3 regions of the Synechococcus sp. CS-603 genome follow, and region 3 is predicted to be linked to each of the others. Evidence: riboswitches for the same ligand, from Rfam matches in the RefSeq annotation. Region 3 holds a riboswitch; each other region holds the start of a gene.
What was found. A riboswitch is a leader RNA that binds a small molecule or an ion and turns the genes downstream of it on or off. The one in region 3 is predicted to bind cobalamin.
Positions count from the first base shown of each region.

Region 1 (3,265 bases), 170 kb from region 3:
GTTTGTAAAGCTCTTTGTCCGTGTTGTAGTGCCGTCCGGAGTAGACATTCACCTCCTTCGTCTGCTGCGAGTCTTCCGATGGGGTGCAAGCGATCGTGGCGATTCCAAGGGCTCCGACTGTCGCAGCCACCAGCAGGGCGGAGAGGCCGCGATGCTTTGTCTTGGACTGGTCAACGTGGGTGGGCATGGGTGAGTTAGATGTGCATTAGTAGGGATGCTGGGGACCTGCATCCTCAGATTCAGACGCCGGCTTCGGCTCAGGCGTCAATTGGCTGAAGTTAGGGAACCCCATAAGCAACGGGCCGATCAATTAGGGCAGCTGAACGTAGCTTTTGCTACGGCTGATGGTCCGCCTGTGATTTCAAGGGAGGCGCGGCCCAAGCTCCCATAAAAAAACCCCGATCCAAAGATCGGGGGAAGTGATGGCTAAGCGCTCAGCGGGTGCGATTGGAGGAGCGGATCGGGATCGGAACAAGAGAAGGCTGCATCAGACCACCTCCGGAGTTGTCGTCATCGGAGTCGGTGGTGAGCCACAGGGCGAGGCCAAACAGGGCGAAGACGCCGGTCAAGAGCAGAAGTTCAGCCATGTCTCCGGCGTTTAGTCTCCAAAGAATAGCCAGGATCGGCGGCAAATTTGTTCCAATCGTTGCCAACCGAGGCCGGTTAACCGGCACCGACGGCCCGCAAGGCCTCGATCTGGGCCAGGGCGAGGACCCCGCCAGCGAGGCTGAGCAGTCCAGCGAGCCGCAGGGTCCAGACTGTGCCGAGCTTGCGCAGCACCCCATAACTGACGCCAACCACCAGGGTTGAGGCCAGGAAAGCACCCAGCCACCAGCTGTTGGCTCCACTGGCTTCATGGCCATGCAGCATGGCGTGAACGGCGACTGAACCCATCACCACCAGCCCGTAGAGGGTGGCGGGCGGGGCGCCGGCCTGGCGGCGGCTGCGCAGGATCAGCAGACCGAGCAGCGAGACAGCCAGGGCCGCGACCAGTTCCGCCAGGGGCAGCTGGCCACCGCTGAGGCCGAACAGGGAGCCCAACGCAGCGCCTGCCAGGGCATAGAGCAACAGCGTTGAGCTGATGAAGGAGGCCGAAGCCCCGACCCCGACCAGCAGCAGCAGGTGATCAAGCCCCAGCAGCGGATGGCTGAAGCCCGTTGCCAAACCGGCGCCAGCGATGGAGTGGGCGGAGGCAGGTACGGCCCCGATCAGACTCAGCCCCAGGCCGGCGCAGGCTGCCAGGCCGAGTTGCCGGCCAGAGGGAGACAGGAAGGAAGGTGTTGGCATGGTGGGTACGACCGGTCCGCGCCGGCGATGGGATGGAAAAGGGGCGAAACAGGGCGAGCGTTCTGACTGAGGACAGGATTCAAGGCCGAAGCTTTTGACCGGGTCCATCACAGCTGCGGGACAGTGCCGGACTGGAGTGGTCATCCCCCTGGGGAGATTGACCCGCACCGGACTTTCCTCGTTGCCTCCCCAGGCTGAATCCGGGGAACCACTGCATGGCAAGTATGGGGGCTGATCAGCCGAATCCCTTGCCGGCGTCCTTGGAAACACACGCCCGCAGCTGCTCACGCAATTTGGCGTGGTCGAGGTTTTTGCCGATCAGCACCAACTGGTTCTTGCGCTCACCAGGCCAGTCGCTGTCGTCGATCGAGAAACGCTTACCGGCCAGGTGGAACACATGGCGCCGCTCACTTTCCTTGAACCAGAGGATGCCTTTGGCGCGAAACACCCCGGGCGGCAGTTGATTGTCGAGAAAATTCTGAAATTTGCGCAAGCCAAAGGGGCCTTCTGCTGCAAACGACAGCGACGTGAAGCCTTCGATCGCCAGATGGTCTGACGGGTGTTCTGCGGGGTCTTCTGCAGCGTGGCTGGATTCGTGGTTATGGCCGTGGTCATGCCCGTGATCATGGTGATGCCCATGGTCATGGCCGTGATGCTCGTCGTGGCTGTGATCGTGCGCGGCTTCGGCGGCTTGCTCCTCCGCCATCCGGTCGGATTCGAACAACCCAACGCTGAGGAGCAAGGGCAGCGGAACTGCCCCCTTGATCGAACGCAGGATCCGAGCTTCCGGCTTGATCTCGAGAAGCTGCTGCTCCAACGCCAGCAAGCGCTCTTCCTCGACCAGATCTCCTTTGTTCAGCAAGAGGATGTCGCCGTAGACGATCTGGGCCCGACCCACCTCACTGTTCACCAGCTCGGCATCAAAATTCTCGGCATCGATCAAAGTGATGATCGAATCGAGTCGGGTGCTGTCACGCAGCTCACTTCCCAGGAAGGTCATGGCAACCGGTAAGGGGTCAGCCAGGCCTGTGGTTTCAACAACCAGATAATCGACGGGGTCAGGGCGCTGAAGGATCCGTTCAACGGCCTCAAGCAGCTCGCCATTGATCGAGCAACAGATGCAGCCATTGCTCAGCTCCACCGTGTCGTCGCCAGTGGAGATGATCAGATCGTTGTCGATGCCGATTTCGCCAAACTCATTGACCAGAACGGCGGTTTTGATCCCCTCCTGATTACTGAGGATGTGGATGAGCAAGGTGGTTTTACCAGCCCCAAGGAAACCGGTGAGGATGGTCACCGGCAGGCCCGTAACCAGCGCGTCGGTGCGATCAGGGGCTGGAGCAGTTGATGCCGTGGTGGTGCTGGTCATGGAGGGGAGGACGGCCCAAGGCCTGGTTCTGCGCACAGTCTGACGCCTTGAAACCAGCCTGATGCCCTGGAGCCGCCCCTTGGCGTGGATCAGCGCCGCCCGGCGGTTGGCCTGCTGGCTGCTTGCCGATCAGACACTTCGACTGGGATGGGCTGGCCGGTGGTGGAAGAAAAGAATGACTCCTGCTCTACATCGGTTTGCAGAAGGCCAGTAACGATGCCGGCATCGAAGGAGATGCGGCCGGGGCCCATCAGCAGGATCGCCAGGCTGCCTCCGAAATAGAGCACCACCAGCTCCATCAGATAGATGTTGAAGCCACTGGTGAGGATGTGGTGGTATCCCGCCACAGACATCGTGCCCACCAGGGCCAGGGCGCCGATGGGCGAGAGGAAGCCGAGGATCAAGAACCAGGAGCCGATCACCTCAGAGAGGCCGGCCACGTTGGCCATCAGGATTGGAAAGGGCAGGTGCAGTGGCTCCACATAGGCCGCCGCGAAGTTGGCGGGATCAGCCAGCTTCTCGTAACCGTGGTGGATCATCATCGTGCCGATCGCCAGGCGGAGGATCAGCAGGCCAGCACTGGCTCGCCAGCCTTCCTTGAGGAAATAG
Region 1 covers NZ_OZ376778.1:1,998,888-2,002,152, reverse strand. The annotation lists gene ACXMDM_RS10520 (extracellular solute-binding protein) at 1-187, opposite strand, end outside; gene ACXMDM_RS10515 (hypothetical protein) at 435-587, opposite strand; gene ACXMDM_RS10510 (HupE/UreJ family protein) at 664-1,287, opposite strand; cobalamin riboswitch at 1,324-1,515, opposite strand; gene ACXMDM_RS10505 (CobW family GTP-binding protein) at 1,523-2,656, opposite strand; gene ACXMDM_RS10500 (DoxX family protein) at 2,746-3,265, opposite strand, start outside.
Region 1: it holds a riboswitch for cobalamin, as region 3 does, so the genes downstream of both, ACXMDM_RS10510 (HupE/UreJ family protein) here and ACXMDM_RS11455 (fatty acid desaturase) in region 3, are expected to answer to the same signal.

Region 2 (3,265 bases), 180 kb from region 3:
GGGCGGCCAGGCCCATGGACAAGGAGCGATAGGAGTTCAAGGAACGCTCGAGCAATTGACCGATCAGCAGAGCGAAGCTGTGTAGAGATCGTTTCCAGCTGATGTAGCCCGAACGGGCCTGTTGGGCCACGTGGATGTCTTCAACAATGGCCATCAACGTGAAGATGAAGCCATAGACATAAACCATCAACTCCAGCAGCAGCGGCGGCCAACGCAGCTTGCGCAGTACCCCGATCAGCTCGTGGATCGGCGTGGTCAGCAGCAGGAAGAGCATCGCACTGGTGGCCGCAAGCGAACGGGTCAGCAGCAACGAGGCCTGGTTGATTCCAAGCTTGCTGACATACAAGGTCCAGCCCCCCAGCGGATGGCCCAGGCCTTGCCAGACGTCGGCCTGGACGCTGGCGAAGTTCTCGCTTCCCACCAGGCCAAGCAGCAGGGCCGGCAGGCTGGCCACGGCAAAACCAAGGGGCAGCAGCAGGATCGGCAGGTAGAGGCGCGCTGGAATGGCGGCATGGCCCACGATCCAGACGCCAACCCACAACGTGAGCAGCAGCTGGATCGGGGCTGGAGCTACCAAGGCCAGCGCGAGCAGGATCCCCGAAAAGGCCAACTTCTGGCCCGGTGGCAACCCCCTGAGGCGATTGCCGTGGGCCAGGGCATCGAGGACGTGGCTCATAGAGCCGAAGGCTCATCCTTTGGCTTGGAGCACGTGGACTTGGAGACCGAATCGGTCTGGTTCCTGCCTTCGCTGCGGCCCCGATAGAGACCGATCACGTAGCCGATCACACCGGCTCCCAGGGCTGCCTGGCTGGAAAAGAGCAGGCTCTCGATCTCCGAGCTGGGCAGCTCGACGAGGGGCTCAAACCAGGCTTCATAGTTGGGCTGAAGCGTTTCGATCGCCTCCTGACCCTGGCCATCAGAGCCGGCATACTCACCGCGAACGAACAGCAAAGGAAAGATCGTCAGGGCCAGCACGCCGGCCACCAGCAGCCAGTTGTGCTGCGCCCGTTGTTGGGGTTTGGGGTTTGTCATGGTTTCAGGCCTTCTGGGCGAGCTGTTGGAGGGTGGTCAGTTCGCGTTGGCCGTAGTTCTGCAGCCAGTTCCAGACCAGCACTGTGAGCAGACCTTCGGTGATCGCAAGGGGCAGCTGGGTGATCGCGAAAATACTGCCGAACTTCAGGAATGAGGCGCTGAATCCACCACTGGCAGCGGGAAAGGCCAGGGCCAGCTGGCCGGCGGTGACCACATAGGTGGCGAGATCAGCCAGGGCCGCCGCTGCGAAGACGGCCAGGCGTGTGTTGCCGGTTGAATTGAGGCTGCGGAACACCAGCCAGGCCACCAGCGGACCAACGATCGCCATCGAAAACATGTTGGCGCCCAGGGTGGTAAGGCCGCCATGGGCCAGCAACAACGCCTGAAACAGCAGCACGACGGATCCGAGCACGGTCATCACCCAGGGACCGAACAAGATCGCCCCCAGCCCTGTTCCGGTGGGGTGGGAGCAACTGCCTGTCACCGAGGGCAGCTTCAGGGCGGAGAGCACGAAGGTGAAGGCGCCGGCCAGCGCCAGCAGCAGCTTCAATTCGGGATGCTCACGGGTGATTCGAGCCATCGAGCGCATCCCTATCAGCAGGAATGGCAGGGACACCAGCCACCAGAAGACGGCCCAAGAAAAAGGCAAAAACCCCTCAGCGATGTGCATCGCCTGGGCAGGTGCTGGAGAAAGCAAAACAATGGCGGCACTGAGTGCTGCCATGCCAAAAAGACTGGCCGACTTAGCCTTGAAAGTCGTCACACTGTGCCTCGCAGGTTAGACGGTTGGATTGTGCAAAACGGCAGGAATCCTGACTTATCGACTTGAAAACAAGCCAAATCACAGTTGCGGGACAGCGGCCGATTCGAACGGCACTTTCCCTGTTGCCTTCAGCGGCTGTTCCCCGCTGAAACCGTTTCGAATCTGATTATGAAGGTTGGTGGAACGGGCGGCCACGAAGGTTGATCGATCGTTGCCAGACCAATTTCATAGTTAAGACCGGGCGATCAAAACTGGAAGGTGGTTTTCACGAGCCCGCCAAGCTGGCGGAAGCTCTCACCCGAGGGTGTGTCCTGACCCAAAGGGCGGCTGAGGTAGAAGAGCGCTGGGGTCACCGAAATGTTGTCGGTGACTTGAACCTTGTACCACCACTCCCAAGCGAAATTGCCGTCGTTGGGGGTCTCGCCGCCCTGCAGGGCGGTGGCAAACACCGGTTGTCCCACGGCCATGCCGAGGGCATTGCCCTTAAAGAAGGCATCGCTCCACTGCAGCCCCACCATCCACGACTGACTGGTGGTCAACGCACCATCACTCTGATCGCTGTCGTAGGAGGTGGTGTTGATCCCCCAGCCAGCGCTGATCGAGGGAATCCAGCCGGAGTTGGCCGGTTGCCAGTAACCACTGAGGCCAACGGCATTGGTGCGACTGGCGGGGTTCTCCACCAGGGCTGCTGCGGTGAAAGGCGTGGCGCCAGGCACATCGACGCCGGCCTGTAGGTAGGAATAGATCGCGGCGAGGCCCCACTGCTCGGCGCCGTAACCGATCTGAACGGTGCCGGTGCCGGCGGAGGCGTTGGTGCCGATGCCACCCTCACTGGGATTGCCGAGGTTGCCGTTGGCCGCCACGTAGTTGGCGCTGACACTGAAGCCGTTGGACTGCCACCAGAGGCCGGCACCGGCACCGAGGTTTTTGTTGTAGGCCACCGGTGCCCCGTTGAGGGTGAGCACGTTCAAGACGGTGTCAGCTGGATAGACGCTGGGCCAAAGGGCGAGCATGTCTTCCTGGCCAACGCGGCCGCCAACGGTGGCGGTGAAGCCGGCGCCGAGTGGTGTCTGGTAGTAGAGCTTGTCGATGCCCACGGAATTGGGGCCGGAGTCTTCCTGGAAGGCCACTTCCAAGCCGGCGATGCCGCCGGTTGGTCCGGCGCCACCGAAGACCGAATCGCTGAAGTTGCCGGCCCGCAGGATCGAGCGCAGCAGGTCCTTGCCGGTGAAGCTGGTGTCAAGGCTGAGCTGCAGGTCGTAGCTGAAGGTGGTGGCCCCCACCTGGGCGCGGGCGGAGTCCACCTCGGCATTGGCGCTGCCGCTGAAGGCGTTGGCCCCCACCACAAAGGTGGCCAGGCCGCTGAGCTTGGTGGTGGTGGAGAACTGGCTGGCCTCCAGCTCGCCGACTTTGGCCTCCAGGCCATCGACCCGGCCCTTGAGCACGGCCAGTTCGGTTTCAAACTCCTTC
Region 2 covers NZ_OZ376778.1:1,994,087-1,997,351, reverse strand. The annotation lists gene cbiQ (cobalt ECF transporter T component CbiQ) at 1-676, opposite strand, end outside; gene ACXMDM_RS10475 (energy-coupling factor ABC transporter substrate-binding protein) at 673-1,032, opposite strand; gene ACXMDM_RS10470 (energy-coupling factor ABC transporter permease) at 1,037-1,756, opposite strand; cobalamin riboswitch at 1,818-1,966, opposite strand; gene ACXMDM_RS10465 (iron uptake porin) at 2,041-3,265, opposite strand, start outside.
Region 2: it holds a riboswitch for cobalamin, as region 3 does, so the genes downstream of both, ACXMDM_RS10470 (energy-coupling factor ABC transporter permease) here and ACXMDM_RS11455 (fatty acid desaturase) in region 3, are expected to answer to the same signal.

Region 3 (3,265 bases):
CAGAGGCTTCGAACTTCACCGAGCCGCTGCAAAAGGTCGGTTTGTATCTGCTCAGGTAAAGAGACAGTTATCTTCAATGCCCGCTCAAACATCCGCACCAGCGCATCGAAGTAGCCTTCATCTTCTAGGCCTACATCATGGCTGAATCCGGCAGCGCACTCACAGTAAAACACCATCAACTCGGCGAGGTTCTCCGGTTGATCGGCCGCCTTTTTGTAGTCCGAAATTGCTTTCTTGGCCTTGGCTACCGAAATGTCTTGATTCATCAAAATATCCGGCCGTAACCAGCGATTGATGGTGGCCTTGAAAGGCTGGAGTGCATCGCTACCAATGGAAAAATGTGCATGCAGTAACGCTTGGTTGTCTTTGCTTGCAGCGTAGAGATCGTGCACCAGACCAATCAATCTGGCCCGGTCAAGGTCGGCCAGTTTGGACTTGAGATCGCTCCAATGGGGCATCGTTTTCTAGGTGGCCATGCCAAAATTCTTTCAGACTATGAGCTCTGTCGGCCGGCGATGCCAACTCAGTACAGAGCCTGCTCAAGCGCTTAGAGCTGCCGGTGCTGTAGCGATACTTGAAGGAGTGTGCCGGCACCATGATGTTGAGACTGCTTCTGGGACGTGTCGTCCTGTCGTCTGGCTGGTTGGTCTGCGCTTTGGTGCCGATTGGCCGCGCCGAGGGGTGGAAGGCCTGCGCCTTCAATGACCAGCCGATCGGCTGTCGCGACACCCACTCCCCTGACGGCAGCGTGCGCATCCTCTGGAACGACGGCAAAACGATGACCTATCGCATCGAGAAGGAAGGCTTCCCCTATTCCACCCTGCAGGACACACTCGGTGGAGTCTGGGAGCGGCAGGTGTTCGTTCAAGGCAATGCCGTGTTCACCAACAAGGCGAATGGCAATCGGATTTTTGTGCCGTTGCGTCCAGAATCCAACTGACCATGAACGACCGCTAGGCGTTGATGAAGGCCTCATTGGTCGAGCCCAACGTTGAAGTCAACGGCTGCTCTGGCTAGCGCCACAGGGTCCAAACCCAGCGTATGAACACCGGCAGGCCCAGGTGGCTGCCGATGGGAACCCATACGGTCCAGAATGGGGGGGACGGTTTCAGCGGTTCACACCCTGAAGGAAACGAGGAAAGTCTGGTGGGAAGAGGGTTTTCGGGCCCTTTTCGAATCCAGCGCTGTCCCGCAGCTGTGATGGGGCTCCCTGACAGGACGACCCCTCAGTCAGAACGCTCGCCGTCGTTATCCCCCATCTCCACCGGCGCGGACCGGCTCCCACGATGACCAAACCTTCCAGTTCAAGGACCAAAGCCTCATGCCGCGCGGGCTTCCGCCCCGCTGAGATGTCCACTGTTCCTTAAACGCCCTGCCCCAAGGCCGACGCCCTGCCTGACCGTTCAGAGCGGTTGACGGCGATCCGCTCACGAATCTGCTCACGGCCTTCGTCTTCCCTTCCCCATTGCCCCCGCGCATGACCACCGACCACCGGCGGGCCGACTTCGTTCTGGCCCCTTATATCCGCAGTAGCAATCGCCGCGGCGCGCTGCAGATCCTCAGCGCCGTCGGGCCCTACTTATTGCTCTGGGCCCTGGCCATTCAGGCTGCGGGGCACGCCATCTGGGCGCTTCCGTTCATTTTGGTTCTGCTGGTTCTCTTCTCCCTGCGTTGCTTTTCATTGATGCATGACTGCGGCCACCAGTCGCTGTTTCGCAGCCGCCGGCTGAACCAGATCGGTGGCTTCCTGCTCGGATTGGTCAACGCCATTCCCCAGGTGGCCTGGTCGGCGGATCATGCCTTCCACCACCGCACCAATGGCGACTGGGAGCGTTACCGCGGCGTAGCTGACTTCCTCTCCAGCGAAGACTTCGCCCGGCTCGATTCAAAGCAGCAGCGGATCTATGGGCTATTGCGCCATCCTCTGATGGCCTTCCCCGGGGGCTTCTATTACCTCGCCATCCAACCGCGGCTGGCCCTGCTGCAGGCGATCGGCGCCGCCGTGCGCGCCCGGGCTATCCCCCGCACAGCCGAGTTCTGGGAGCAGCTGCTTAACAGCGTCTGTGTGATCGGCATTCTCATCCTGGCCGGCCAAGCCTGGGGTTACGGATTCGTGCTGGGGCTGTATGCCATCACGTTGGCCTTTGCCGCGATGCTGTTCATCTGGATCTTCTATGTGCAGCACATCTTCGAAGGGACCTATGCCCATCCCAGCGAGGGCTGGAGCAAGATGAAAGGGGCACTTGAAGGCACCAGTTACCTGCAGATGCCGGTGTTGTTGCGCTGGTTCACCGCCGACATCGGCTATCACAACATCCACCATCTCTCGGAAGGCATTCCGAACTACAACCTCAGAGCTGCCCATCTCGCCAACGCAGAGCTGCTGCGCGATGTGCCCACACTCCGATTGGGCGACATGCTCGCGTGCGGCAAATTCATCCTCTGGGATCGGGCCGCCCAGCGCTTGGTGCCGCTACCAGAGCAGGCCCATGCCATTTCATGAGCCTGCCTCACCATGCTCACGGTCTTGGGAACCTCGGTTTCTTGAGCAAAACAGCCTGTTGATCGGCCATGCCGCCTGGCAGGGCTACGGCGACAGCGGAGCCGGGATGCTGTTTTGTGAGCTCGCCAGTCCAGTTCCGCTGGAGCTGGACTGGCGCTACCAGAGCGTGACCTTCAGCCGGCAGTATCTGGGTCGCGATCAGGTGGCGGCTCGGCTGCGGCGCCATGGCCTGGGGCCTGAAGCCATCAACCCCAGCCTGGACGCCCTCAACACCTACGACCCAGCCCGGGAAGTGGTGGTGATGCTTTGTGGCCATGGCTGTGAGCTGATCGCCCTGCTCAGGAACCTGCGCACAGCACCGCCGGCCTGCTTTGAGCAAGTGGAGAGGCGCTGGTCAGAGTTCGCTTGCGCTATGCATTCCTAAGGCTTTCAGGGTTCGGGATGCTCTTCGCAGGGCATCCACAGCCTTCCCATGGGATGGGCGCCTTGACAACCGAGTTCACGGGCCTTGAGCAGGGCTTCTTCACGGGTGGGGTAGGCGAAAAAGTTGCCGCTGGGCTGGCCGTGATGGTGATGCACCTGGGCGGCTTCACCACCAAGCCGGAACGGTCCCATGCCCTCCATGCCGGTCCACCACACCCCCATCACATTGACGCCGGCGATCAGCACGCCCATGCCAACCACGGTGGCGTTGATCACGCCCATGCCAACGAGGCCAAGGCTGACCACGCCCATCGGCACCACGCCGATGCTCACCACACC
Region 3 covers NZ_OZ376778.1:2,169,775-2,173,039, forward strand. The annotation lists gene ACXMDM_RS11445 (hypothetical protein) at 1-458, opposite strand, end outside; gene ACXMDM_RS11450 (hypothetical protein) at 644-940, shown strand; cobalamin riboswitch at 1,087-1,261, shown strand; gene ACXMDM_RS11455 (fatty acid desaturase) at 1,478-2,503, shown strand; gene ACXMDM_RS11460 (hypothetical protein) at 2,562-2,927, shown strand; gene ACXMDM_RS11465 (DUF3721 domain-containing protein) at 2,933-3,265, opposite strand, start outside.